DNA from 2 places in the Bradyrhizobium quebecense genome. Region 1 is predicted to be linked to the other one. Evidence: riboswitches for the same ligand, from Rfam matches in the RefSeq annotation. Region 1 holds a riboswitch; the other holds the start of a gene.
The links. A riboswitch is a leader RNA that binds a small molecule or an ion and turns the genes downstream of it on or off. The one in region 1 is predicted to bind glycine.
Positions count from the first base shown of each region.

Region 2: linked by a shared signal. The riboswitch ahead of gcvT (glycine cleavage system aminomethyltransferase GcvT) and the one ahead of HU230_RS18615 (D-amino acid dehydrogenase) in region 1 are both predicted to bind glycine.

Region 1 covers NZ_CP088022.1:3,822,957-3,837,619, forward strand. The annotation lists gene HU230_RS18590 (phospholipase D-like domain-containing protein) at 1-1,162, opposite strand, end outside; gene HU230_RS18595 (PilZ domain-containing protein) at 1,358-1,645, opposite strand; gene HU230_RS18600 (hypothetical protein) at 1,927-2,241, shown strand; gene HU230_RS18605 (ABC transporter substrate-binding protein) at 2,326-3,945, opposite strand; gene HU230_RS18610 (M20/M25/M40 family metallo-hydrolase) at 4,215-5,345, shown strand; glycine riboswitch at 5,438-5,543, shown strand; glycine riboswitch at 5,547-5,660, shown strand; gene HU230_RS18615 (D-amino acid dehydrogenase) at 5,726-7,033, shown strand; gene HU230_RS18620 (ArgE/DapE family deacylase) at 7,354-8,652, shown strand; gene HU230_RS18625 (ABC transporter permease) at 8,916-9,857, shown strand; gene HU230_RS18630 (ABC transporter permease) at 9,861-10,748, shown strand; gene HU230_RS18635 (ABC transporter ATP-binding protein) at 10,896-12,545, shown strand; gene HU230_RS18640 (M81 family metallopeptidase) at 12,786-14,306, shown strand; gene HU230_RS18645 (M20 aminoacylase family protein) at 14,314-14,663, shown strand, end outside.
Region 2 covers NZ_CP088022.1:3,987,409-4,002,071, forward strand. The annotation lists gene HU230_RS19395 (cyclic nucleotide-gated ion channel) at 1-653, opposite strand, end outside; gene alaS (alanine--tRNA ligase) at 665-3,352, opposite strand; glycine riboswitch at 3,555-3,643, shown strand; gene gcvT (glycine cleavage system aminomethyltransferase GcvT) at 3,785-4,930, shown strand; gene gcvH (glycine cleavage system protein GcvH) at 4,951-5,316, shown strand; gene gcvP (aminomethyl-transferring glycine dehydrogenase) at 5,339-8,212, shown strand; gene HU230_RS19420 (acyl-CoA thioesterase) at 8,330-8,761, shown strand; gene HU230_RS19425 (hypothetical protein) at 8,795-9,658, opposite strand; gene HU230_RS19430 (hypothetical protein) at 9,881-10,759, opposite strand; gene HU230_RS19435 (hypothetical protein) at 10,885-11,865, opposite strand; gene recA (recombinase RecA) at 11,974-13,068, opposite strand; gene HU230_RS19445 (hypothetical protein) at 13,543-13,791, shown strand; gene HU230_RS44095 (hypothetical protein) at 13,992-14,135, opposite strand.

The sequences.
Region 1 (14,663 bases):
CATAGATGTCGTTCTGCTGTGCGCGGACCAACAGGGCATCCAGCAGCGGCGATTGACCCGGCATGAACATCAGGAAGAGCGCGCCGTCCTTGGCGTTCTTGATCAGGTCCAGCACCGGCTTGAACTCGGCTTCGCCGTTGGTCGCGGCGAAGAACACCGAAATGTTGCTGTCGCTGGTCGGACTGGAATTCGACGTCTTCAGCGCGGGCGGCATGGCATTGCCCGCGGCGACCAGCTTGCCCCACTGATCGAGATAGCGCTTGGCGATCACCGCATTCTCGATGATCAGCACGTTGTTGAGCTGCGTGCACAGCCCGGTCGTAGTCCAGTTCGTGCTGCCGGTCAGCACGCGGATCGCGTTGCCATGCGCGTCGCTCTCGACCACGAACTTGTTGTGGACGCTGGGCGACGACCTGCCTGCATTCGACAGATCGCGATGCTTGACCGTCAGGCCGGCGCCACCGAGCTCGCCCGCGATGTTCGGCTTGGTCGCACTGCCATTGCCGAGCAGGACGTTGCCGCGGCTGCCGAACGGTTTCAGCGCGCCGACCAGCTCCTCGTCATTCATCTCGTAGATGGCGGCATGGATCTGGCTGCCGCGGAGATCGGCATCGTGCAAGAAGGCCAGGATCTCGTGCAGAGCATCGCCTGACAGGTAGCGGCGCGCCTGATTGGCCGGGTCGGACAGGCTCTTGACGAAATTGCGCAGCGAGTCGTCGGAGGTATCGCCCTGCACGAAACGGCTGACGATCTGCGACATCAGGGTGCCGCGGTTGAAATAGGCCGACAAGCCGCCGCCCGCATCGCCCGAAGCGACCGCCGGCGTCGTCCAGGCCGACACCGAGGCTGAATCGGGCGTGAATGTCCCGTTCGCACCGCTCTTCATCGCGGTGACGCGATACGAGATGTTGTCGGTGTCGACGACGCTGTGATCGGTCCAGATGCAGCGCCGGAACGGCGATTGCGTCGAGGAAATGCCCGCGTCCGCGACCGGTTTCTCGCCGGGCTTCGGCGGAATGCGGTTGGAGAGCACGGTCGTCTGCTGCGTGATGTTGTTGCGCCGCTCGAGCTGGAATCCGACCCAGTCGTTCGACCAGGTGTCCGGCTGCCAGGCGATCAGAACATCATCGGCGTTGGCGTAGGCCTTGACATTGATGGTCATCACAATTTCCCCGAGGCTGGGTGAATCCGCAGGAGCGAAACAATGGACGCCACCCTTGCACGGTGAGAACGTGCATCCTGGAGCGGCACCGATATCGGCCCGTCGGACAATACGCCGGTAACCTTGGGTAGTTTGTGAAATAGACGACAACTGTTCGTGCAAATCGGCGCGACGCGGCGCGCCGGGCATCGAGCCCTAATCGAACGCCAGTCCCAGCCGCTTCTGCTTCTTCCATACGATGCGGCACGGCCACCGCTGGCCGTCGACGGCGAGAGTGAAGCGGTCGGGAAACCACAGCGGAGAATTGACTTCGATGCAGGCGCCCTGAGGCGAGAGATTCCGGACCGTGCAGGCGATCGCTTCATTGCCGAATTCGATCGCTCCCGACTTGAGGACGCGGCGGCGTGCGCCGGCACGGCGCTTCTCGGTCGGCATTGGCTGTTGCGCGCTGGCCGGTGCGGGCCTGCTATGGTCGTCGGCCATGGGCCCGTCGCGGAAGGTACTCAAGTCGGCGGTCAGACTACGATGCAATACTGACGGGAACCTTAAAGCCGCCGCTATCCAAATTGGTATGCCACGCGCCCGCCCACGGCTTGAGCAGGCAGCCGAGGCGTCACGATGCTTGCATCACCGCATCGTGTTTTGCGGGTGTGGCAGGGTTCACATGCCGAGATCGTCACGTGGTGTAAGGTCGTCGCATTGGAAATTCCGGCCGCACATTTCGCGGCCCTCAGATTTCGAGATCAATGAGTTGGAGATAGGCGATGACGATTGCGGATCGCAATCGGATTGCCGGTTGCAATCGGATTGTCGGCAATACCGCGCCCGATCATGGCGCTTCCGTCCTCGAGCACGGCGACGACGCAGCCCATTGCAGCAACGGGCTCAACGCACAGAAATTCCTTGATGCGCCCCCCGACGAGCGCGCGATCTACCGGCGCTGGATTCGCAGCGCGATCGTGCTCTACGGATTGTTGGCGTTTGCCGCGGGAGCGATGGTCTGGATGAACGGCGCCGGCGTCGGACAGACAGAGCTCACGAGCCTGTCGAGCACGAGCAACGCGAAATCAGGTCACTAGATTAGCCGCCGTCGCGGAGCGACGGCGCGAAACGAAAATGGCCGGGACAGGTCCCGGCCATTTGTGTTGCGTGCAGCCTGAAGCCTACTCGGATTTGTCGATATTCCAGAAGATCGGCGTTGCCGGACCATCGAGCACACCGGACAGCGACTTCCGCCAGGCGCTTGGACCCTGATACTGACCGAGCGGAATGTAGATGACCTGCTCGTAGGCTTCCTTCTGGATATCGGCCGCGATCTTCTTCTGCTCGTCGAGCGACGGCGCGCGAACGAAGGCGTCCTTCAGCTGTTCGATCTTCGGATCGTCGGCCCAGCCGAACCATCCGCCATTCTTGCCCTGGCCGCCGATCGAGAGGTTGGCGATCGGGTTGGAGACGTCGGCACTGACCCAGTTCGTGAAGAACATGTTCCAGCCGCCATCCTTCGGCGCCTTCTGGCTGGCGCGGCGAGTCACCACGGTCTGCCAGTCGGTGGCCTGCAGGTCGACCTTGAAGCCGGCGTCGCGCAGCTGCTGGGCGACAACAACCGGCTGCGCCTTGAGCGTGGTGACGTCGCCCGGCGCCATGATGACGACCGGCGTGCCATCATAGCCCGACTCGGCAAGCGCCTTCTTGGCCGCCGCCATGTCGCCGCCCTTCAACAAGGTCTCGCCGCCGACCTCGGACGCGAACGGTGTGTCGCAGATGAAGAAGGAGACGCAGGTCTTGTAATACTTGGGATTGCCGACCAGCGCGTCGAGCACCTGCTTCTGGTTGATCGCCATCAGCGCCGCCTGGCGAACCTTGATGTTGTCGAACGGCGGATAGAGGAAGTTCATGCGGCCGAGCGTCTGGAAGCCGAACTTGTTCAGCGTCTCGACCTTCAGGTCCTTGTCGCCTTCCAGGATCGACAACGTGTCGAACGACGGGTTCTCCAGAAAATCGATGTCGCCGGACTGCAGCGCGTTCATCGCAGTCTGCGCGTCGGCCATCGTGACCCACTCGACGCGGTCAACCTTCACGACCTTGCCGCCCGCGGTCCAGCTCGCCGGCTCCTTGCGCGGCACGTAGTCGTTGTTCTTGACATAGACCGCCTTCACGCCCGGCTGGAATTCGGCCTGGACGAACTTGAACGGACCCGAGCCGATCTGCTCCGGGATCGGCTTGTCCGGCGGCGTTTCGGCCAGCCGCTTCGGCATCATGAAGGCGACGCGCGACGACGGCTTGCCGATCGAATCCAGCACCAGGCCGTAGGGCTCCTTCAGCTTCAGCGTGATCGTCTTCGCGTCGGTGGCCTCTAAGCTCGCCGTAAAGTCCATCAGCTTCTGGCCCATGCCGTCGACCTTGGCCCAGCGCTTCAGCGAAGCAACGCAGTCTTCCGCGGTCACCGGCGTTCCATCGTGCCACTTGAGGCCGTCGCGCAGCGTGAATGTGTAAGTGAGCTTGTCGTCGGACACCTTCCAGTCGGCCATCTGCGGCTGGATCTTGAAGTTGGAGTCGGTTGCGACCAGCGTGTCGTAGACCATGTAGCCATGGTCTCGCGTGATATAGGCGGTGGTCAGGATCGGATCGATGACGCGCAGATCCGAATGCATCACCGCGGTGATGGTCTTGCCCGCGGCCATGGCCTGCGGCGCAAAGGACAATTCCTGCGGCGCGAACGACAGCGCGAGCGCCGTCAACGCAGCCGCTAGCGTGCGGTGCTTCCAACGCGAGATAGGGAACATGCAATTTCTCCTGACGTGTAACTGGTCAAAGCCGGCTTATTCGTTATGCATGCGGTTCGTTATTTAGGCGAACTAACATGCTGTATGGCTTGTGAAATCGAGACTTGCATCAAGCGCAATGCGCGTCAATCGGTTTCCGGCAGGATCGAATGTATACGAACGAATGAACCGCTGGTGCAGCGCATTTGACTTTACAAACTCATCTTCCGAGCTTTTCGTACGGCACGCGAACGCGTATCGGCGCGCACAAACAACAAGAGAGAAAAGACATGAACCCCGCCAATCTTCCTTTTGATTCCGAAGCGATGCTGCAGGGGCTGCGCAGCTGGGTGGAATGCGAGAGCCCGACATGGGATGCGGCCGCAGTCGAGCGCATGCTCGACCTCGCCGCGCGCGAGATGGCGGTCATGGGTGCGACGATCGAACGCATCGCAGGACGCCAGGGCTTCGCCGGCTGCGTCCGCGCCCGTTTTCCCCATCCGAAACAAGGCCAGCCGGGCATCCTCATCGCCGGCCATCTGGACACCGTGCACCCGGTCGGCACCATCGAAAAGCTGGCGTGGCGGCGCGAAGGCAACAAGTGCTTCGGGCCCGGTATCTTCGACATGAAGGGCGGCAACTATCTGTCGATCGAGGCGATCCGGCAGTTGGCACGCGCGTCCTTTACGACGCCGCTGCCGATCACCGTGCTGTTCACGCCCGATGAAGAGGTCGGCACGCCGTCGACGCGCGACATCATCGAGGCCGAAGCCGCGCGCAACAAATACGTGCTGGTGCCGGAGCCCGGCCGGCCGAACAACGGCGTCGTCACCGGCCGCTACGCGATCGCGCGCTTCAATCTGGAAGCTGTCGGCAAGCCGAGCCATGCCGGCGCGACACTCTCCTCGGGCCGTTCCGCGATCCGCGAAATGGCCCGGCAAATCATTGCCATCGACGGCATGACCACCGAAGACTGCACCTTCTCGGTCGGCATCGTGCATGGCGGGCAATGGGTCAATTGCGTCGCAACGACCTGCACCGGCGAAGCGCTCAGCATGGCCAAGCGCCAGGCCGATCTCGACCGCGGCGTCGAGCGCATGCTGGCGCTGTCGGGCACCGCCAACGACGTGACCTTCAAGGTGACGCGCGGCGTCACCCGCCCGGTATGGGAGCCGGATGCCGGCACCATGGCGCTCTATGAAAAGGCCAAGGGCCTCGCGGCGGCGATGGGCCTCGATCTGCCGCACGGCAGCGCCGGCGGCGGATCGGACGGCAACTTCACCGGTGCGATGGGCATCCCGACCCTCGACGGCCTCGGCGTTCGCGGCGCCGATGCGCATACGCTCAACGAGCATATCGAGATCGAGAGCCTTGCCGAGCGCGGCCGCCTGATGGCGGCGCTGCTGGCGACGCTGGACTGACACCGATTTGCACTGCACAACACGTTGGCAATGCCGGACCGAAATTTAGCCTTGTCCAATTTTGAGGCTTCGCCTACGGTCCAGCCGTCCAACGCGACGATGCGGGAGAGATCGAAGTCACAACATTCGTGTTGTTGCTTCGGCGCCGACGGAGCAACCGCCCCGGAAACTCTCAGGCAAAAGGACTGTATCGTCAGGACGATCTGGAGAGAGACGGACACGACCGCATCAAGGGCCGTGACGTCCACCGAAGGGGATAGTCTGCCATCGGGCCCAGGCCCGATGCGGATCAAGCTCTCAGGTACCGTGACAGATGGGGCGCCGACGCCGGTTTCACCGGTGGTTCGGCGACTCTAACCCACGGGAGCCTGAAGACCACCATGCCTCACATCGCAATCATTGGCGCCGGCATCACCGGCGTGACGACGGCCTATGCCCTGCTCGAACGCGGCTATCGCGTGACTGTCCTCGACAGGCATCGATACGCCGCGATGGAAACCTCGTTCGCCAATGGCGGACAGCTTTCCGCTAGCAACGCGGAAGTGTGGAACAGCGCCGCGACCATTCTCAAGGGGTTGCGCTGGATGCTTCGAAGCGACGCGCCGCTGCTGATGAATCCGAAGCCGAGCTGGCACAAATATTCCTGGATCGGCGAGTTCGTCGGCCACATCGGCCGCTATCGCACCAACACCATCGAGACCACGCGACTCGCGATCGAAGCGCGCAAGCATCTGTTCTCGATCGCACAGCGCGAGAACATCGCCTTCGATCTCGAACGCCGCGGCATCCTGCACGTCTATCACGACAAGGCCGGCTTCGACGCGGGCCTGCGCGTCAACACGCTGCTGCAACAAGGCGGGCTCGACCGCCGGCCGGTGACGGCGGACGAAATCCGCAGCATCGAACCCGCGCTGCAGACGACCTGCTATGGCGGCTTCTTCACGCCGTCGGACGCGACCGGCGATATCCACAAGTTTACGCGCGGGCTCGCCGACGCCTGCATCCGTCGCGGCGCGAGCTTCGTCCATGAGGCCGACGTCGATGCGATCGCGCGCGGCGACGACGGTTTCCGCATCGGCTGGAACGAAGCCGCTTCGCACGATGCTGGCGTCGCGACGCGACATGAGTTGCAGGCGGACGGCATCGTCATTTGCGCCGGCGTCGCGAGCCGGCACTTCGCAGGCCTGCTCAACGACCGCGTCAACGTCTATCCGGTGAAGGGCTATTCGATCACCGTGCAGCTCGATGCGCCGCAAAGCCGGGACGCTGCGCCAACCGTCAGCCTGCTCGATGAGGCCGCGAAGATCGTCACCAGCCGGCTCGGCGCCGACCGCTTCCGCGTCGCCGGCACCGCCGAGTTCAACGGCTTCAACCGCGACATTCGCGCCGACCGCATCCAGCCGCTGGTGGATTGGGTGCGGCAGCATTTTCCCGGCATCGACACGTCGAGGATCGTGCCTTGGGCCGGCCTGCGCCCGATGATGCCGAACATGATGCCGGTGGTGCGCGCCGGACGGTTTCCGGGCGTGTTCTACAACACCGGCCACGGTCATCTCGGCTGGACGCTGTCGGCTGCGACGGCGCAGATGGTGGCAGGCGCGATCGATGACTGGCGCGACCTCGACACGCCTTCGATGGTGCCGTCGCAGGTCGATGCGACCGAGACCGCCCGCGCAGCTTTCCCCTAATTATCCAGCCGACGAGGAAGAATATGAGCGTATTTGCGTGTGGCCAAGTCGGAATTCGCTGAGAAACACCGCATGACAACGACTAGCGTGATATTGGGGAAAAGCGCTTCAGCGCGGGAGGGGACAATGCGCATTGGGGTAGCGGACACGCATGGCATTGCGGTCCGGTGCGGGATTCCGGACGGCAGGTGTGCCGGCGGCAATCTCTTCGGCGGACCGATACGTAACCTCGCCGCCGGCACGCGCACCAACTCGGTGCGCCGCCTTTCCGAAACGGTCAACGCTCAGGTCTCTGCACTGGGCTCCACGAAAGGCGCGACATGACAACCGAGACGTTGACCAGGCCGGATCAGATTGCCGCGGAGCTGTGCGCGGCCGTCGATCGAAACTTCGACGATCAGATCGCGTTCCTGTCGCGCATGGTGCAGTTCCGCAGCTTGCGCGGACAGGAAGCGCCGCAACAACGCTGGTTGGCCGAGCAATTCGCAAAGCGCCGCTACGACGTCGATGCGTTCAGCCTTGCCGACGTCAACCTGATGAGCCATCCGAAGGCTGCGCCAATGGACGGCATCGATCTTGCCGGATCGCAGCAGGTCGTTGCGACGCTCAACAGCAAAGGCAGCGGACGCAGCCTGATCCTGCAAGGTCATATCGACGTGGTGCCGGAGGGGCCCGCTGACCTTTGGGACCGGCCGCCGTTCGCGGGTGCCGTGCATGACGGCTGGATGTTCGGGCGTGGCGCGCAAGACATGAAGGCCGGTGTCTCGGCCATGATCTTCGCGCTCGATGCTTTCAGCGATGCCGGCTATGCCCCGGCCGGGCGCGTCCATCTGCAGACCGTGACCGAGGAAGAGAGCACCGGCAACGGCGCACTGTCGACGTTGATGCGCGGCTATCGCGCCGACGCCTGCCTCATTCCAGAGCCGACCGGACACACGCTCACGCGCGCCCAGGTCGGCGCCGTCTGGTTTCGCCTGCGCGTCCGCGGCACGCCGGTGCATGTCGCCTATTCCGAGGCCGGTACGAGCGCGATCCTGTCGGCGATGCATCTGGTGCGCGCGTTTCAGGATTACACCAAGGCACTCAATGCCCGGGCGCTCGACAACAGCTGGTTCCGCAGCGTCAAGAATCCGATCAAGTTCAACGTCGGGATCATCAAAGGCGGCGATTGGGCCAGTTCGACCGCGGCCTGGTGCGAGCTGGATTGCCGGCTCGGCCTCTTGCCGGGCGAAACACCGCAGCAGGCGATGCGTGGCATCGAGGAATGCCTGACTGAGGCGCACAAGGCCGACGACTTCCTGTCCGACAATCCGGCCGAGCTGGTGTGGAGTGGTTTTCAGGCAGACCCGGCGGTGTGCGAGCCCGGCAGCGAAGCGGAAGCAGCTCTGTCTGCCGCCCATCACTCCGTCTTCCAGGCTCCAATGCAGGAGCGCCTGTCTACCGCCGTCAACGACACCCGCTACTATTGCGTCGACTACGGCATCCCCGCACTTTGCTATGGTCCTTACGGTATCGGCCCGCATGCGTTCAACGAACGTGTCGAGCTCGACAGCCTTCGCAAGACGACGCAGAGCATCGCACTGTTCGTTGCCAACTGGTGCGGCGTGATGCGAGCGTGAATGGACTTGTCGTTTCAGGTCGGTGGCGCATGACGACATGTGCAATTCGAAATAGCAGCTTCAGACCAAGGGAGGCTTCCAACGGCCTGAACCGCGCCTTGATATAACGCCGCCATTGGCACAGTATTTGCCTGCAAATTCATCACGTTCGCGCTAGCCTTGAGACAAGACGCAGAAGCGCATGAGACACATCACGGGGACACCATGAGTATGATGCGGCCCAGCCTTCGCTTCGCACTATCTGGCGGCAGGAGATAGCAACGATGCTCGGCTATCTCCTCCGCCGCATCCTCGCCGCCATTCCCGTAATGGGCGTGGTGGCTCTGTTCGTGTTCCTGTTGCTACGGCTGACGCCGGGCGACCCGGCCGCCATTCTCGCCGGCGACAATGCGACACCCGAACAGCTCGACCGCATCCGCACCTCGCTTGGTCTCAACGAGCCGATCTACATCCAGTTCTACACCTGGGTCGCCAAGCTCCTGCACGGCGACCTCGGCGTCTCCCTGATCTCGAACAAGCCGATCCTCGAGATGATCGGTCCGCGCCTCGAGCCCTCGATCTCGGTCGCGCTGGCCACCATCGTCCTCTCGATCCTGGTGGCGGTGCCGCTCGGCGTGATCGCGGCGTGGAAGCACGGCACCTGGATCGACCGGTGCGTGATGGGGCTTTCGGTGCTCGGCTTCTCGGTGCCGGTGTTCGTGATCGGCTATGTGCTGATCCAGGTGTTTGCGATCGATCTGCGCTGGGTTCCGGTGCAGGGCTTCAAGAGCATCTCGGCCGGCTTCGGTCCGTTCTTCGAGCGCATCATCCTGCCGACCTGCACCCTCTCCTTCATCTATGTCGCGTTGATCGCGCGCATGACACGGGCCTCGATGCTCGACGTGCTGGGTGAGGACTACGTGCGCACCGCGCGCGCCAAGGGCATCGGCGAGACCGGCGTGCTGCTGCGCCATGCGCTGCGCAACGCTGCGGTCCCGGTCATCACCGTGATCGGTTCCGGTTTCGCGCTGCTGATCTCGGGCGTGGTCGTTACCGAGAGCGTGTTCAACCTGCCCGGCATCGGCCGTCTCACCGTCGACGCGGTGCTGGCGCGCGACTATCCGGTGATCCAGGCCATGATCCTCCTGACGTCGGGTATCTATGTCGCGGTCAATCTCTTGATCGACCTCGCTTACACCCTGCTCGATCCTCGTATCCGGTACTGAGCAATGGCGATCGAAACCCTTCCCGAATCCTCCATCCCCGTCACCCGGCCGTTCCGCGTCAAGTTCGGCTTCCTGGCGTCGACGCCGATCATCGCGGTTGCGACGATCTGCCTCGTCCTGATCATCCTGATGGCGATCTTCGCGCCGCTGCTCGCGCCGCACGATCCGTTGTTGCTGACGCCGTCGCAGCGGCTGAAGCCGTCGAGCGCGCAATACCTGCTCGGCACCGATGCGTATGGACGCGACCTGCTGTCGCGCGTCATCTATGGCGCACGGATCTCGCTGTTGATCGGGCTCGGCGCCGCCGTCTGCTCGATCGCCATCGGGCTCCTGATCGGCCTCGTCGCCGGATTCTTCCGCTGGGTCGATGCCGTGATGATGCGCGTGATGGACGGCTTGATGGCGATCCCCGCCATCCTGCTCGCGATCGCCGTGGTGTCGCTGTCCGGCGCCAGCATCTGGACCGTGATGGTCGCGATCACCATCCCCGAGATCCCGCGCGTGGCGCGGCTGGTGCGCTCGGTGGTGCTGACCGCGCGCGAGGAGCCCTATGTCGAGGCCGCGATCTCGCTCGGCTCGAGCCTGCCGAAGATCATGTGGCGGCATTTGATGCCGAACACGATCGCGCCGCTGATCGTGCAAGGCACTTACGTCTGCGCATCCGCGATCCTGACCGAGGCGATCCTGTCGTTCCTCGGCGCCGGCATCTCGCCGGAAACGCCGACCTGGGGCAACATCATGGCCGAGGGCCGTGCCTATTTCCAGGTCAAGCCGTCGCTGATCTTCTGGCCGGGGCTGCTGCTCTCGATCGCCATTCTCAGCGTCAACCTGATCGGCGACGCCGCGCGCGACGCGCTCGATCCCCGCATGAAACAGCGTGAGGGCAAGTGATGGCTCCAATGCCAATTGAAGCCATCACCCCGGGGCGGTGCGAAGCACCGAACCCGGGATCTCGAGATTCCGGGTCTGGTGCTTGCGCACCATCCCGGAATGACGGTGACGGACCCATCGTGCCCCCTCGCAACACGAGACCCTGACATGACCAACGTCGTCCTCGACATCAACAATCTCGTCGTCGGTCTCGGCCGCAAGGCTGACGCCCACCGCATCATCGACGACCTGTCGCTGCAGGTGCGTGAGGGCGAGACGCTCTGCCTTGTCGGCGAAAGCGGCTCGGGCAAGTCGGTGACCTCTTTGACCACGATGGGCCTGCTGCAGAAGGGCACGCTGGTGCCGTCCGGCGGCAGCGTCAAGCTGGTCGGCGAGGAACTGCTCACCGCGACCGACCGGCGGCTGCGCCAGCTGCGCGCGACGCGGATGGCGATGATCTTTCAGGAGCCGATGACCGCGCTCAATCCGGTGGTGCCGGTCGGCCGCCAGATCGACGAGGTGCTGCGCGCCCATACCGATCTCGACTCCCGCGCGCGGCGTCAGAAGATCCTGGCGATGATGGAGCATGTGCGGCTGCCCGATGTGGAGCGCATCTTCTCGTCCTACCCGCACCGCCTGTCGGGCGGACAGCGCCAGCGCATCATGATCGCGATGGCGCTCGTGCTGGAACCGAAGCTCCTGATCGCGGACGAGCCGACCACCGCGCTCGACGTCACCACCCAGAAGCAGATCCTCACGTTGATCCGCGACCTGCAACGCGACCACGGCACAGCCGTCCTGTTCATCACCCACGACATGGGCGTGGTGGCCGAGATCGCCGACCGCGTCGCGGTGATGCGGCACGGCCGGCTGGTCGAGACCGGCCAGCTGCAAGATGTGCTGCGCAACCCGACGATGGAATACACCCGCAACCTGCTGTCCGCGGTGCCGAGCCTCGTGCCGCGCGCGCCACGCCCGGAGACGAACGAGCCGGTGGTGCTGGAAGCCAACGAGCTCAGCAAGGTCTACCGGGAGCGGTCGCTGTACGGCAAAGCCCGGGAGGTCGCCGCCGCCAGCAACGTCACGCTCACTCTGCGCAAGGGCCGCACACTCGGTATCGTCGGCGAAAGCGGCTCCGGCAAATCGACGGTGGCGCGCTGCATCGTCCGCCTGATCGATCCGACCTCGGGCGGGGTGCGCCTCGTCGGCCGCGAGATCTCCGACCTGTCGCGCCGGCTGTTGCAGCCGCATCGCCAGAAGATCCAGATCATCTTCCAGGACCCCTACCGCTCGCTCAATCCACGCGTCACCGTCGGCGAGAGCATCGCGGAAGGCCCAGTCAATTACGGCATGCCGCGCAAGGATGCGCTGGCGCGGGCCCGCGAGCTGCTCGAGCTCGTCCATCTGCCGCCCGACGCGATCTCGCGCTATCCGCACCAGTTCTCCGGCGGCCAGCGCCAGCGCATCGCGATCGCGCGCGCGCTGGCACTCGATCCTGACGTGCTGGTGGCAGATGAGGCCGTGTCCGCGCTCGACGTCTCGGTGCAGGCGCAGGTTCTGAATCTGCTTGACGAAATCCAGCGACGGCTCGGCATCGCGCTGTTGTTCATCACGCATGATTTGCGCGTCGCTGCACAGATCTGCGACGACGTCGCCGTGATGCAACGTGGCCGCGTCGTGGAACAGGGACCGGCGGCGGAGGTGCTGACCAATCCGCAGCAGGCCTACACCCGTGCGCTGCTCGAGGCTGCGCCCGGGCGTGGCTGGGATTTTGCAAATTTCCGCCCCGTTTCGGAAGGCCTCGTGGCAACGGCCTAGGTCTTTAGACTTAACCTCGCGACGTACCTTTGGGTCTTTCAATACGCCCATAGGGCATGCAAATCCGGAGGTGCTCCCTGGCTTGCGCTTGGCGCGACGACACGCTTAACGTCGCGCGCTAGGGCATGGCCTGGAAGGTGGACGCCGGTCTTCCCGAAAGAACACGCTCAAACCAACGAGATCGTGGCGCGAACCGTTCCGTTCGCACCATGATCGAAGAAACGTATCGAGACCAACTTGATGACCCGCATTGCCGTTGGCGGCTTCCTGCACGAGACCAACACCTTCGCACCGACGAAGGCAACCTATGACGACTTCGTGCACGGCGGCGGCTGGCCGTCGATGACCCATGGCACCGAGGTGCTCAAGGTCATGCGCAAGATCAATGTCGGCCTCGCCGGCTTTGTCGAGGCCGCGGAAGCCAATGGCTGGGAGCTGGTGCCGACGATTTTCGCGGCGGCGAGCCCATCGGCGCATGTGAGCAGGGACGCGTTCGAGCGGATCGTGACGGAAATGGTCGACGGCATTGTCGCGGCCGGCCCGATCGATGCCGTCTATCTCGACCTGCACGGCGCCATGGTCACCGAGCATTATGACGACGGCGAAGGCGAAACCCTCGCTCGCGTGCGCAAGGCCATCGGCAACGACCTGCCGCTGGTGGTGAGCCTCGATCTGCATGCGAACGTCTCGCCCAAGATGATCGAACATGCCGATGCACTGATCGCCTACCGCACCTATCCGCATATCGACATGGCCGACACCGGCCGCGCCTGCGCCCGGCATCTGGCGCTGATGCTCAAGTCCGGACAGCGCTTTGCCAAGGCATTCCGGCAATTGCCGTTCCTGATCCCGATCAGCTGGCAATGCACCAACGACCAGCCCACCAAGGGCATCTATCAGAAGCTCGCGGCCCTCGAGAGCGATGCCGTGCCGACGCTGTCGTTTGCGCCGGGCTTCCCGGCCGCCGATTTCAGGGATTGCGGGCCGAGCGTGTTCGCCTATGGCCGGACGCAAGCCGACGCAGATGCGGCCGCCGACAAGGTCGTCGCCCTGGTCGAGAGCCATGAGGACGATTTCGACGGCCGGATCTATTCGCCGGACGAAGGCGTGCAGCTGGCGATGGAGCTGGCGAAGTCGGCCAGCAAGCCGATCATCATCGCCGACACCCAGGACAATCCCGGCGCCGGCGGCGATTCCGATACCACGGGCATGCTGCGCGCGCTGGTGCGCAACAGAGCGAGCGCCGCAACCGGCGTGATCTACGACCCGCAATCGGCGAAGGCTGCGCACACGGCCGGCGTCGGCGCCACCGTCACGCTCGAGCTCGGCGGCAAGTCCGGCATTCCCGGCGACGCGCCGTACCGGGAGACTTTCGTCGTCGAGCAGCTCTCGGACGGCAAGTTCGTTGCACCGGGCCCGTATTTCGGCGGCCGCGACATGGATATGGGGCCCTCGGCCTGCCTGCGGGTCGGCGACGTCCGCGTCGTCGTCGGCTCCTACAAGGCCCAGCTTGCCGACCAGTCGATGTACCGCTATGTCGGCATCGAGCCGACCGCGCAGAAAATCCTGGTCAACAAGAGCTCGGTGCATTTCCGCGCCGATTTCGAGCCGATCGCCGAGAAACTGCTGATCTGCGCCGCGCCCGGCGCAATGCCGGCCGATACCGCCACACTGCCGTGGAAACATTTGCGTCCTGGCATTCGTATCAAGCCTAACGGCCCCACTTTCACCCCCTCCTCCCCATCACGCACAAACGGATAGAGAGATCATGCCGACCATTGAGCGCATCGACAGTTTTGCCGACGAACTCACCGCCATCAGACGGGATCTGCATGCGCATCCCGAGATCGGCTTCGAGGAGGTCCGCACCTCCGGCATCGTCGCCGACAAGCTCACGAGCTGGGGCATCGAGGTGCATCGCGGCCTCGGCGGCACCGGCGTGGTCGGTGTGCTCAAGGGCAAGGGCAGTAGCTCAAGGAAGATCGGCTTGCGCGCCGATATGGATGCGCTGCCGATGGAAGAGAACACCAATCTGAAGTGGCGCTCGACGATCCCCGGCCGCTTCCACGGCTGCGGCCATGACGGCCACACCACGATGCTGCTCGGCTCGGCGCGCTA
Region 2 (14,663 bases), 160 kb from region 1:
TCGCCGTAACCGACGGTCCCGAGCGTCACGATCGCCCACCACATCGCCTGCGGCATGGTGCCGAACTTGTCCGGCTGCACCTTGTGCTCGATGGCATAGAGCAGCGAGGCGAAAAGCAGCACCGCGCCGGTCAGGATCACGACGCAGCCGAACAGCGTGCGCCGCTCGGCATGCAGCGCCGCCAGCAGCGAGCGCATCGCGGTCGAATAGCGCACCAGCTTGAGGAACGGCAGCATGCCGAACAGCACCAGCGCGGTCTTGTCGCCGATCGCGAGCGCGATGGTCGACGGCAGGAAAGCAAGCAGGTCGATCACGCCGAGCGCCGAGCAGGCGTATTCCAGCCGCGCCTGCAGCGGCGTCATGTCGCGCAGCGAGCGGCCGACCACGCTCCAGAGCCGCGCGGCATATTCCAGCGCGAAGGCAGTCACCGCGGCGATCTCGATCGCCGTGAACAGCCACCAGAATTGGGCATCGATCTCCGGCACCGACGCCAGGATCGCTGCCAGCACATCGACGGTGATGATCGCGACGACGAGCCGGACAAATCGCGCGCCGACCGAATATGGCAGGTGGTCCTGCTCGAGCAGCTCGTAGAGACGCTCCCGCAGTCCGGGATCGCTGATCGTTGGCTTACCCGGAGCCGTCGCCACGATCAGCCTCTCCGTCAGGCGCCAGCCGATGCCTGTTGAGTCATGGCTTGCTCGATCGCCGACAGCGCGGCGTCGGCCTTGGCACCGTCGGGCCCGCCGGCCTGCGCCATGTCGGGCCGGCCACCGCCACCCTTGCCGCCGAGCACCTCGGAGCCCTTGCGCACCAGCTCGACCGCGTTGAAGCGCGAGGTCAGGTCGGCGGTGACGCCGACCACGATGCCGGCCTTGCCGTCCTCGGTGACGCCGACGATCGCGACCACGCCGGAGCCGATCTGCTTCTTGCCGTCGTCGACGAGGCTCTTCAGGTCCTTGGTCTCGACGCCTTCGACCGCGCGCGCGAGCAGCTTGACGTTGCCGACCTCGCGCACGCCGGAGGCGGCACCATTCGACGACGCTCCGCCGCCCATCGCGAGCTTCTTGCGGGCATCCGACAGGTCGCGCTCGAGCTTCTTGCGCTCCTCCATCAGGGCCGCGATGCGCGCCGGCACATCCTCGATCGTGGTGCGCAACTCGGCCGCCGCGGTCTTCGCCAGCGTCATGGTGTCGTTGGCGTGCTTGCGCGCATGATGTCCGGTCAGCGCCTCGATGCGGCGGACGCCGGACGCGACCGCGCTCTCGCTGGTCACCGAAATCAGGCCGATGTCGCCGGTGCGACGAACATGGGTGCCGCCGCAGAGCTCGACCGACCAGCCAAGCGCGTTCTGGCCGTGCTCGCGGGCGCTCTTGCCCATCGAGACGACGCGAACCTCGTCGCCATACTTCTCGCCGAACAGTGCGCGCGCACCGGCCTCGCGGGCGTCGTCGACACCCATGACGCGGGTCGTCACCTCGTCATTCTCCAGCACGACATCGTTGGCGATGTCCTCGACCCGGGCGAGCTCTTCCGGCGTAATCGGCTTCGGATGCACGAAATCGAAGCGCAGGCGATCGGGCGCGACCAGCGAGCCGCGTTGCGCGATGTGATCGCCGAGCACCTGGCGCAGCGCCTCGTGCAGCAGATGCGTCGCCGAGTGGTTGGCGCGGATCGACGAACGCCTGGCGTGGTCGACCTCGAGCTGCAGGGCGGTGCCGACGTTCAGGGTGCCCTGCTCCACCGTGCCGACATGCACGAACAGGTCGCCGGCCTTCTTCTGCATATCGGTGATGCGGAATTTGACCCCCTCGCCGGTCAGGATGCCGACATCGCCGACCTGACCACCGGACTCGGCATAGAACGGCGTCTGGTTCAGCACGATCGCGCCGCTCTCGCCGGCCTTGAGGCCGTCGACCTCGGCGCCGTCCTTGACCAGTGCCGTCACCACGCCTTCCGCACTCTCGGTCTCATAGCCGAGGAATTCGGTTGCGCCGAGCTTCTCGCGCAGCGGGAACCAGATGGTCTCGGTAGCCGCCTCGCCGGAGCCTGCCCAGGAGGCGCGCGCCTTCTCGCGCTGGCGGTTCATCGCATCGGTGAACGATGCCTGGTCGACGCTGATGCCGCGCGACTTCAGCGCGTCCTGCGTCAGGTCCAGCGGGAATCCGTAGGTGTCGTACAGCGTGAACGCGGTGTCGCCGTCGAACATGTCGCCCTTCTTGAGGCCGGCGCTTTTCTCATCGAGGATCGAGAGGCCGCGCACCAGCGTCTTGCGGAAGCGCGTCTCTTCCAGCTGCAGCGTCTCCTCGATCAGCTTCTCCGCGCGCACCAGGTCCGGATAGGCCTGGCCCATCTCGCGGACCAGCGCCCAGACCAGGCGATGCATCAGCGGCTCGCTCGCGCCGAGCAGCTGCGCGTGGCGCATTGCGCGGCGCATGATCCGGCGCAGCACATAGCCGCGGCCCTCGTTCGACGGCAGCACGCCGTCGGCAATCAGGAACGCCGAGGAGCGCAGATGGTCAGCGATCACCCGGTACGACGCCACGTTCTGCGGGTTCGGCCCATGGCCGAGGGCCGATGCAGCCGCATCGATCAGGTGGCGGAACAGATCGGTCTCGAACACGCTCTCGACGCCCTGCAGGATGCAGGCCATGCGCTCCAGCCCCATGCCGGTGTCGATCGAGGGACGCGGCAGCGCCACGCGCTCCTCCTTCGTCACCTGCTCGTATTGCATGAACACTAGGTTCCAGAATTCGAGGAAGCGATCACCGTCCTCTTCCGGGCTTCCCGGAGGTCCGCCCCAGATATGCTCGCCGCGATCGATGAAGATTTCGGAGCACGGACCGCACGGGCCGGTATCGCCCATCGCCCAGAAATTGTCCGAGGTCGCGATGCGGATGATGCGATCGTCGGAGAAGCCCGCGATCTTCTTCCAGTAGCCGGCCGCCTCGTCGTCGGTGTGGTAGATGGTGACGAGCAGCTTGTCCTTTTTCAGCCCGAAATCCTTGGTGATCAGATTCCAGGCGAGCTCGATCGCGCGCTCCTTGAAGTAGTCGCCGAACGAGAAGTTGCCGAGCATCTCGAAGAAGGTGAGATGGCGCGCGGTGTAGCCGACATTGTCGAGGTCGTTATGCTTGCCGCCGGCGCGGACGCACTTCTGCGACGTCGTGGCACGCTGATAGCCGCGCTTCTCGACGCCGGTGAAGACGTTCTTGAACTGCACCATGCCGGCATTGGTGAACATCAGGGTCGGGTCGTTGCGCGGAACCAGCGGCGACGATGCCACGATCTCGTGGCCGTTCTCCTTGAAGAAGTTCAGAAATGTCGACCTGATGTCGTTGACGCTGCTCATGTTCATCCAATCGGAAAAAGGGGCCGGCCAGCCGCAAAAAGGCGTCATTTTCCGGCCGAACGCTTTTAGACATTGCCAGCTGCGGTGTCCAGAAACTGTGCAGGCGGATCATGGGCTTGCCGCGGCAGCACAAAGCCCATTGGATAGCCGCGAGAGCTGCGTTGACAGTCTTGGTGGCGCCGTGTTTTCTACCTACCTGTTATTAGTCACGTCGGGAGAGACCGGCCTTACCGCCGGCGCCGAAGGAGCAACCGCCCCGGAAACTCTCAGGCAAAAGGACCGCGTGACGTCTAACATCTGGAAAGAGGCGCTGGGGTTCTCCCCGATGCGTCCGCCGACGGGATAATACTCTCAGGCACAGCGACAGATGGGGCTTTCTGCAGGTTTCTCAAGGGGAAATAGGTCCCCGGCGGGAACCGCGAGGGCCCTGTGATGCTTGCGCGCGAAACTTCCCCGCTGAAACAGACCCCGCTGCACGCGCTGCATCTGGCGCGCGGAGCCAAGATGGTGCCGTTCGCCGGCTACGACATGCCGGTGCAATACACCGCCGGCGTGCTGAAAGAGCACCTGCACACCCGCAAGGAAGCCGGCCTGTTCGACGTGTCCCACATGGGCCAGCTCGTGCTGAGGGCGAAGTCGGGCAAGGTCGCGGACGCCGCGCTCGCGCTCGAAAAGCTGGTGCCGCAGGACATCGTCGGCATCGCGCCGGGACGGCAGCGCTACGCGCAATTCACCAACAATGACGGCGGCCTGCTCGACGACCTGATGGTCGCGAATTTCGGCGATCACCTGTTCCTGGTGGTCAACGCCGCTTGCAAGGCCGAGGACGAGGCGCATCTGCGCGCGCATCTCTCCGAAGCTTGCGAAATCGTGTCGCTGGCCGACCGCGCGCTGATCGCGCTGCAGGGGCCGAAAGCAGAATCGGCGCTGGCGAAACTTTGTGCAGATGTCAGTTCGATGAAATTCATGGACGCCGGTCCGCGCCGCGTCGGCGATATCGACTGCTTCGTCTCGCGCTCCGGCTATACCGGCGAGGACGGTTTTGAGATTTCCGTGCCCGCAGACAAGGCGGAGGCCTTGGTCACCGCATTGCTGGACAATCCCGATGTACTTCCGATCGGGCTCGGCGCGCGCGACAGCCTGCGGCTCGAGGCCGGGCTCTGCCTCTATGGTCATGACATCGACACCACGACGACGCCGGTCGAAGGCGCGCTGGAGTGGTCGGTGCAGAAGGTCCGCCGCAGCGGCGGCGCCCGAGCCGGCGGTTTTCCGGGTGCCGACAAGATTCTCGCGCAATTCGCCGACGGCGCCGCTCGCCGCCGCGTCGGCCTGAAGCCCGACGGCCGCGCACCGGTGCGCGAAGGCGCCGGCCTGTTCGCCGATCCGACCTCGACCGAGCCAATCGGCAAGGTGACCTCGGGCGGCTTCGGCCCGAGCCTCAATGCGCCGGTTGCGATGGGCTACCTGCCGACATCCCTTTCCGCGCTCGACACCACGGTTTTCGCCGAAGTGCGCGGCCAACGGCTGCCGCTCAAGGTCGCAGCCACGCCCTTCGTTCCCAATACCTACAAACGCTAAACGCCAAAGGATCGATCACCATGACGACGCTGTACACGTCCGACCACGAATGGCTCCGCATCGAGGGCGACGTCGCCACGATCGGGATCACCGACTACGCGCAGTCGCAGCTCGGCGACGTCGTATTCGTCGAACTGCCCAAGGTCGGCCGCAGCCTGAAGAAAGCCGAGGCCGCAGCGGTCGTCGAATCCGTCAAGGCCGCCTCCGACGTCTACGCGCCGATCACCGGCGAAGTGATCGAGGTCAACGAGGCGCTCGCGGCCGAGCCCGCCCTGGTCAATTCGGATGCCGGCGGCAAGGCCTGGTTCTTCAAGCTGAAGATTGCCGACAGGGGCGAACTCGGCGGCCTGATGGACGAGGCCGCCTACGCCGCACACACCGCCTGAGGATCAGTTTAAGGATCAAGCCATGAACGCGCCCTTCAAGCCGATCAACGAAGCCGCCACCGATTTCGTCCGCCGCCACATCGGACCGTCACCGCGCGACATCAACGCGATGCTGGAAACGGTCGGCGCCGCGAGCCTGCAGGCGCTGATGAATGAGACGCTGCCGGCATCGATCCTTCAGAAGGCGCCGCTCGATCTGGGCCGGGCGCTGAGCGAGACCGAGGCGCTCGCGCATATGAGCGAGCTCGCCGCGCAGAACCAGACCTTCACCTCGCTGATCGGCCAGGGCTATTCCGGCACCATCCTGCCCGCGGTGATCCAGCGCAATATCCTGGAGAACCCGGCCTGGTACACCGCCTATACGCCGTATCAGCCGGAGATCAGCCAGGGGCGGCTCGAAGCCCTGTTCAATTTCCAGACCATGATCTGTGACCTCACCGGGCTCGACGTCGCCAACGCCTCGCTGCTCGACGAGGCGACCGCGGCCGCCGAAGCGATGGCGCTCGCCGAGCGCCACTCGCAGGTCAAGGCAAAGGTGTTCTTCGTCGACAAGGAGGTGCATCCGCAGACGCTGGCGGTGATGCGCACGCGCGCCGCGCCACTCGGCTGGGCGCTGGTGGTCGGCGATCCCCTGACCGAGCTCGACAAGGCCGACGTGCTCGGCGCGCTGCTGCAATATCCCGGCACGACAGGCGCGGTGCGCGACCTCCGGCCGGCGATCGCATCGCTGCACGCCAAGGGTGCGCTTGCGATCGTGGCCGCGGACCTGCTGTCGCTGGCTTTGCTGACCTCGCCCGGTGAGCTCGGCGCCGACATTGCCATCGGTTCGGCGCAGCGGTTCGGCGTGCCGATGGGTTATGGCGGACCGCACGCCGCCTACATGGCCGTGCGTGACACGCTGAAGCGCTCGCTGCCCGGCCGCATCGTTGGCCTCTCGGTGGATTCGCGCGGTGCACCGGCCTATCGGCTGGCGCTGCAGACCCGCGAGCAGCATATCCGCCGAGAGAAGGCGACCTCCAACATCTGTACTGCGCAGGTGCTGCTCGCCGTGATCGCTTCGATGTATGCGGTGTATCACGACCCGGAAGGCCTGACGCATATCGCGCGCAGCGTGCATCGCCGCGCCACCGTGCTCGCCGCAGGCCTGCGCAAGCTCGGCTTTGCGCCGACCAGCGAGGCATTCTTCGACACTGTGACGGTCGAGGTCGGCGCGAAGCAGATCGAGATCGTCTCCCGCGCGCTCGCGGAGCGGATCAATCTGCGTATCGGTGCGACCACGCTCGGCATCGCGCTCGACGAGACCACGACGCCGGAGACCGTCGAGGCGGTGTGGCGCGTGTTCGGCGGCAAGCTCAGCTTCGCCGAGATCGAGGCGGCCGCGCGCGAGGCGCTGCCGAAGGAGCTGCGGCGCACCAGCGCCTTCCTCACCCACCCGGTGTTCAACACCCACCGCTCGGAGACCGAGCTGCTGCGCTACATGCGCAAGCTCAGCGATCGCGACCTCGCGCTCGACCGTGCGATGATCCCGCTCGGCTCCTGCACGATGAAGCTCAACGCCACCACCGAGATGATCCCGCTGACCTGGCCGGCGTTCGGCAACCTGCATCCGTTCGCGCCTGCGGATCAGGCCAAGGGCTATCACGCGCTGTTCAAGCGGCTGGAGCAGTGGCTGTGCGACATCACCGGCTATGACGCGATCTCGCTGCAGCCGAACTCCGGTGCGCAGGGCGAATATGCCGGGCTGCTGGCGATCCGTGGCTATCACCTCGCGCGCGGCGAGCCGCACCGCAAGGTGTGCCTGATCCCCTCCTCCGCGCACGGCACCAATCCGGCCTCGGCCGCGATGGTCGGCATGGACGTCGTGGTTGTCGCGTGCGATGCGCGCGGCGATGTCGACGTCAATGATCTCCGCGCCAAGGCGGAGAAGCATTCGGCCAATCTCGCCGCCGTCATGATCACCTATCCGTCGACCCACGGCGTGTTCGAGGAGCATATCAGCGATATCTGCGACATCGTGCATGCGCATGGCGGCCAGGTCTATCTCGACGGCGCCAACATGAACGCGCAGGTCGGGCTGTCGCGGCCCGGCGATTACGGTGCCGATGTCAGCCATCTCAATCTGCACAAGACCTTCTGCATCCCGCATGGTGGCGGCGGCCCCGGCATGGGCCCGATCGGCGTGAAGGCGCATCTTGCGGCCTATCTCCCGGGTCATCCCGCAACCGACGGTACGACGGCGCACGCGATCGGCCCGGTGTCGGCCGCGCCGTTCGGCTCGGCGTCGATCCTGACCATCTCCTACATCTACATCCTGATGATGGGCGGCGAAGGCCTCACGCGCGCGACCGAGGTTGCGATCCTCAACGCGAACTACATCGCCGCACGGCTGCAGCCGCACTTCCCGGTGCTGTACCGCAACGAGCGCGGCCGCGTCGCGCATGAGTGCATCGTCGACCCGCGGGCGCTGAAGACGACCAGCGGCGTCACCGTGGACGACATCGCCAAGCGGCTGATCGACTACGGCTTCCACGCGCCGACCATGAGCTTCCCGGTGGCGGGCACGCTGATGATCGAGCCGACGGAATCGGAATCGAAGTTCGAGATCGACCGCTTCTGCGACGCGATGATCGCGATCCGGGGCGAGATCGCGGAAATCGAGAAGGGCCGCTGGAAGGTCGAGGCGTCGCCGCTGCGCCACGCACCGCACACCGTCCACGACATCGCCGACGACGCCTGGAACCGGGCCTACGCCCGCGCCGAGGGTTGCTTCCCGGCCGGCGTGTCGCGGTCCGACAAATACTGGAGCCCGGTCGGCCGCGTCGACAATGTCTACGGCGACCGCAATCTGGTGTGCTCGTGCCCGCCGATCGAGGACTACGCGCAGGCGGCGGAGTAACGGGCCATGTTGCAGGATGGGTAGAGCGCAGCGAAACCCATCCTACGGTCCGGCAATCATAAGGCCCGACGAGACCGCGGGCGAACGACGGCGAGCAATACCGCCGCAGGAGGAAACATGCGCGAGGAATTCTGGTTTCATTTCCCGTTTCGCGTCCGCTATTCCGAAGTCGACGCGCAGGCCGTGGTGTTCAACGCGCACTACCTGACCTACTTCGACACCGCGATAACAGAATATTTTCGCGCGCTCGGCTACGACTATCTCGGCGAGGTCGCGCGGACTGGCATCGATTTTCACACCGTGAAATCGGTGGTCGAGTACAAGGCGCCGATCCGGTTCGACGAGGACATCGATGTCTGCGTACGGGTCGCGAAGATCGGCCGTTCCTCGATCGTGCTTACGCTCGCGATCTTCGCCAAGGGCTCCGACGACCTGCGCGCCACCGGCGAGATCATCTGGGTCGCCACCGATCAGAAGTCCCACCAATCGGTCGCGGTGACGGAAGACCTGCGTGCGCTGATTGCGAGCCGGGAAACGGCGCTGGCGTAACACGCCGCCTGCCGGCGTCAGGCGGATCAAGCCTTACGGCGCGACCAAGGTGCGGCCCTCGGCGTCCCAGCACCATAAGCGCTCAGTGGTCAATTCGGTGCCGCCCCACCAGCGATGGATTGGATTGTACTGGCTGAAGTCGCCAGCGCCCGCGACGATTGCCCTGCCGAGGCCGGTCAGCGCGAGCCGGCTCCGCTTGTAGCGTTGGTGACGTTCCGGGTCCTCGTGCATGTCGAGATCGAACGGCCCATCGTCGAAGCCGGAGATGGCAGGCACCGGACAGTGAGCCAGCCCATCCAGTAAGGCCCCCGTTTCCCAATAACCGAACGTCCGCCGGGGGCTGAGTTTCTCGTGCCCGGGAAACAAATCGTACGGATGGACATGTCCTGCCGAGAGCAACTCCAACATCCGCATTTCCGTTGCGCCAAGCCCGGAGCCACGCGAGGGAAGCTCTTCCAGGAGCGCTACGACTGAGCTGCGCAATTGCGGAAGTGCTCCTGGATCCCGAGTCAACAGATTGAACCAGGCTTCCGGCGTTGATGCGCCCCAAGCCGCCCACGCAGCGCCGGCGACTTCGAGATGATGCCCGCGGACGGGAGCGAGGCGCAGCTGCCAAGCGGCCAATTCGGCTGGCTGTTGCTCGCCGATGATGTGATCGGTCTGCAGCATCGCAAGCCTGGACGTGACGCTCGCATGCGGGCGCAGGTAATCCAGCAGCCAGATCAATTGCAGTTGTGAGTTCGGATCGGGATCGACCCAAAGATCGACGGCATCGAAGAGCTCGCAAAATTCGATCAATCCGAGACCCTGACGATGCGCATCCTCAAGCAATCTGCCGGTGAGATTGTCCAGCCAATGAGCCCCGGCGCGATGCGAAGCGGCGCGCGGCGAGAACAAGGCATCCAGCTCGCTTGATGGCGGCAATTTTCCGCAAACGAACCGCTGCTCGACGCCAACAACGCAATCGGCGAGCCGCGCGGCCTTCAGGCCACCAGCGCCGCTATCGGTGAATGTGAGGATGAGTCGGCTCATAACAGGTCATTCGCGGTCACAGGATTCATCGGTCCAACTTGCTGAACGACACTTTGCGAGCCTCCGGCTTCGATCCAATGCGTGGACCTATGGAGCGACCAAAGTGCGGCTCTCGGCGTCCCAGCGCCACAGCCGCTCGTTGGTCAACTCCGTGCCGCCCCACCAACGATGGATCGGGTTGTGCTGGCTGAAGTCGAGCTCGCGATCCGACACTTCCTGGCCGAAATCGGTGAGCGACAGCCGACTGTCCCGGTGTCGGCTGTCCCGGGCTTGCAGATCGTCAGGCGCTTCGATCTCCGCGGAGAATCCGGCCAGAACCGGCGATCGACAATAGACGAGTCCATCCAGGATCAACGAGGTCTCCTGAAAATCGAACACGCCACGCTCCCTGTTCAACTCGCTTGAAAGGACCCTCGGCCTTGTCACGCCGTCGGCGATGAGATCCAGCGTCCGCAATTCGGTCGCGCCGAGGCCGGTGTCTCGCCCGGGAAGCTCCTCGAGCAGCGCGATCAGCGCCGCCCTGAGCTGCGGGATGGCCGACCGATCCTGCATGAGAAGGTCGAAACAGGGCTCGGGAGTCGGAGCGCGATAGGCATTCCAGGCCCAGCTCGCCAATTCCAATCGCTCATCGGTCACCGCAAGTGCAGGCAGTTGCCATTTCGCCGAGCTCTCGCCTCGGTATATGCCGATCTCGACATCGGTCTGGACCAGACTGAGCTTCGCCACGACATGCCGGTGCGGACGGAGCACGTCGAGCAACCAGACCAGCACCAGCTGGTCATTCGGCCGGGGATCAGCCCATAACTCGACGCTGTCGCAACGCTCGCAGAGCTCGACAAGACCGACGTCCCGACCGATCGAGCCAGTCCATCTCGAACTGGCGAAGTCGAGCCAGTGCGTGTCGAAATCGACATGCACTGCGGAACGCGGTTCCAGGAGGGTCGCGAGGTCAGCTGGCGAGGGCATTTTCCTCCAAACGAAGCGTGGCCTCAACCCGACGACGATATCCGCCCTTCGCGCCTGCCTCAGGCGAAAGCTCGCGAGATCGCTTGTCGCAAGGATCAGACTTGTCACGATGCGCGCGGCTCCCACTACGTGCTATGGCCAGTCACCGCCGGATTCCAGCGCCAAAGGCTGTCGTTGGTGAGGTGGGTGCCGCCCCACCAGCGATTGATCGGATTGTGATCGGTGAAGTCCGCCTTGTGGGCGAGCACCGCCTTGCCAAACTCTGTCACGGACAAGCGGCTTCGCTGGAAGGCCTCCAGGCGACCTCTCGCATTGTCCGGGTCGATAGAGCGCAAGCCATCGTCAAGCCCGGCGATCGCCGGCTGGGGTCCATGCACAAGCCCCTCGAGCAGCCTGCCGATTTCCATGTCGTTGAAGACGCCGCGCTGGCGAAAGCCGCGGAGGTAGAATAGCGCGTTGGTCCTCATGAATCCCGCCGCGATCAGCTCGAGCAACCGCATCTCGGTCGCGCCAAGTCCCGATCCGCTCCATGGCAGCTCACGAAGCAGATCCAGCAGAGCCGGCCTCAGCAAGGGAAACGCACTCAGGTCGCGGTGCACCATATCGAAACACGTCTGCGGAGTTGTCGCCCGATACGCCTGCCAGCACATGCTTGCGGTCTCGATATCCACAGGTCGGATGTTAGCCAGCGGGACCTCGTTCCAACCGCGCCATGCCGGGTCCATCGTTAGCAGGCTGAAGCCGACGAGACGCAATTTCAGCTTCGCTAACATGTCCGGCTGAGCATGAAACTGGTCGAGCACCCAGATCAACTGCAGCTGATCGTTTGGGTCAGGGTCAAACCACAATTCGATGATGTCGAACGACTGGCAATAATCGTTGAACGCGAGGTCCTTCCAAGTCGCGCGCTTCGCGGACGGGGAAATCCAATCCGACCAATGATTCCCCGGCTTCTGGCCCGCTCGCACGCTGAAATAGGCCGCCAGCTCTTGTGGCGAAGGCAGCACGCCCCAGGCGAAGCGAAATGAAAGCGGAAGCACCGCGTCGCCCAGACCTGCGCGTTTCAGGTCGAGCCCAGATGGATTACCCAAGATCAGGCGCTTCACCGCTTCAACTCACTGAACACCGGCTACAGAACCAAACGGGCGCCGAAGACGTCGGCAACTCAACGTCCTCAGCGCCCGCTTGCAGCGAAATCGTGCCAGCCTTGAAGCTTATTCCTCAGCGGCCGCCGGCTCTTCCCCGTCGGCATCGCGCTCGGGCGTACCGGCAAGGATCTGCTCGGCGATCAGGCCGGAGTTCTGGCGGATCGCAGCTTCGATCTTGGCGGTGATGTCGGGATTCGCCTTCAGGAACGCCTTGGAGTTCTCGCGGCCCTGGCCGAGCCGCTGGCTGTCATACGAGAACCAGGCGCCGGACTTCTCGACAATGCCGGCCTTGACGCCGAGGTCGAGGATCTCGCCCATCTTGGAGACGCCCTCGCCATACATGATGTCGAACTCGACCTGCTTGAAGGGCGGTGCCAGCTTGTTCTTCACCACCTTGACGCGGGTGGTGTTGCCGACCACCTCGTCGCGCTCCTTGATCGCGCCGATGCGGCGGATGTCGAGGCGGACCGAGGCATAGAATTTCAGCGCGTTGCCGCCGGTCGTGGTCTCCGGCGAGCCGTACATCACGCCGATCTTCATGCGGATCTGGTTGATGAAGATCACCATGGTGTGGGACTTGTTGATCGAGGCGGTGAGCTTGCGCAGCGCCTGGCTCATCAGGCGCGCCTGCAGGCCTGGCAGCGCGTCGCCCATCTCGCCCTCGAGCTCGGCCTTCGGCACCAGTGCCGCGACCGAATCGATCACCAGCACGTCGACCGCGCCGGAGCGCACCAGCGTATCGCAAATCTCCAGCGCCTGCTCGCCGGTGTCCGGCTGCGAGATCAGGAGCTCGTCGATGTTGACGCCGAGCTTGCGCGCATAGACCGGATCGAGCGCGTGTTCGGCGTCGATGAAGGCGCAGATGCCGCCCTTCTTCTGGCCTTCCGCCACGGTGTGCAGCGCCAGCGTGGTCTTGCCCGAGGATTCCGGCCCGTAGATCTCGACGACACGTCCCTTCGGCAGACCGCCGACGCCGAGCGCGATATCGAGTCCCAGTGACCCCGACGACACCGTCTCGACATCCATCGAACGGTCGTTCTTGCCGAGCTTCATCACCGAGCCCTTGCCGAACTGGCGCTCGATCTGGGAGAGCGCGGCTGAGAGGGCCTTGGACTTGTCCATGGAGGATCCTTCGACGATACGCAGTGCAGTAGCGGACATTTGGGATGTGCTCCTTATGGCGGGGATTCGCTAGCGGGAAAGATGGGCGATGCGATCAGGCGGAATTGTTGATAGAAACCCCGTACCACGTTTGTTCTATGTTCGCAATATGTTCTTTCTGGCGTGTCGGTGCTGTCCGTATTTAAGCCCCCGTGTCCTAAGTTGATTTCTGGAGTGTCCCAACTCCGATTAAGCTAACGATAACCATGACTTAGCCGTTGTTCTCGGTAGGACTACTGAGTCGCGCGGTGGATGTTCTGCCCATAGCAACACTTATGGTCCGCCAAGTGTTCTCCATCCACAGGGGAGAAGTGTTACCGAGGTTCTCCGTGGGTGAACGGAGTTCCGAATTAACTAGGAACCCTATGGCTATGGGCCTATTGCTTATTCGCCACTGCGCGGCACGCGGTATCTGTCGGTGATGAGAACGCCCGGTTAGCGCTCCTGCCTTCCTCTAACGGAACGGAGCGCGCCATGGTCATAAAGCGATCGCGTCTCATGCACACAGAATCACTTGAAGAGCGTCTCAACATCAAGGCACAGCGGCTCCTGAAGGAGGCTTGGGGGCACTCCACCGGCGTCGAGCGCTCCCGCCTTATCCGCAAGGCGCGCCTTGCCGAAACCGCCTCACAGTTGAGCGACTGGCTGCGGTCGCCGGGTTTACGAGCGCTGACGTTAGGGGTCGATACCATTTCCATGCGCAAAGCGGCGCAAGCAGGATAGTCAATTTTCGTAGGCGCTGGGCAAGCAAGAGCGATACGGCAATCAAGGCGGTCCTGAATTACTTCTGGAGCAGGCTCCGCAAGTAAAAGGTCATCGCACTCGAAAGTGCAATTTCCGGGATTTTGTTCCTACCCTCTCGGACTGGAAGGCTACGCCGCCTGTAAGAGTTTCAAACGGGCGGCGTAGCTTTGTCTGGGCCCTTAGTCCCTGATCTTGCCCTTGCCTTCGCAGGCCGTGCATTTGACCGGATAGATTCTGTGACCCGGCTGCACCGCCTGCGCAATTGGCTGGACGCCCATTCCATTGCAGTTTGGGCAGATACGCTCTTTGATCTTCGGCTGCATGTTTGAGCCTTTCTGGCCGCCTCATTTGGGCGAATCGAAAGGGGCCGCTCCACGCGCGGCCCCTTGCCGGTTTAGTTTCGAAAATCTGTTCGGGATGAAAATCTAGCCCCGGCAAGTCTTACGTTAGAGTTTTCAACAGACCTTTAGGATTCCGATAAACTACGGTGTTTCGCTATCGGAACCAGGAACCTGACATTAGACGCTCGCGTTAACTGACCGCTTGCCTCTCAACGAAAGGGACAAAGAGGAGGTTGGCATGATGGAGCATCCCAATCTCGATTCGTATGTAGTTCGAGCGCGCATCTGTCTTGGTATTGCGATCATTGGCGCGGTGCTGTTCGCCACGGTGATGCTCACTGGCATACGATAAGGCCGCCTCAGTTGGCGGCGGCCTCTTTCTTTTTTGATCTCGATCTCAGCTTCGTTTCCGTATGTCCTCGGTTAGGACTTCCAGATCGTCGCTGCTGCGCGTCCTAATTCCAGGTTGCGAGTGCCCAAATTAGGACAGCACCGGCGTGTCGGTACCCG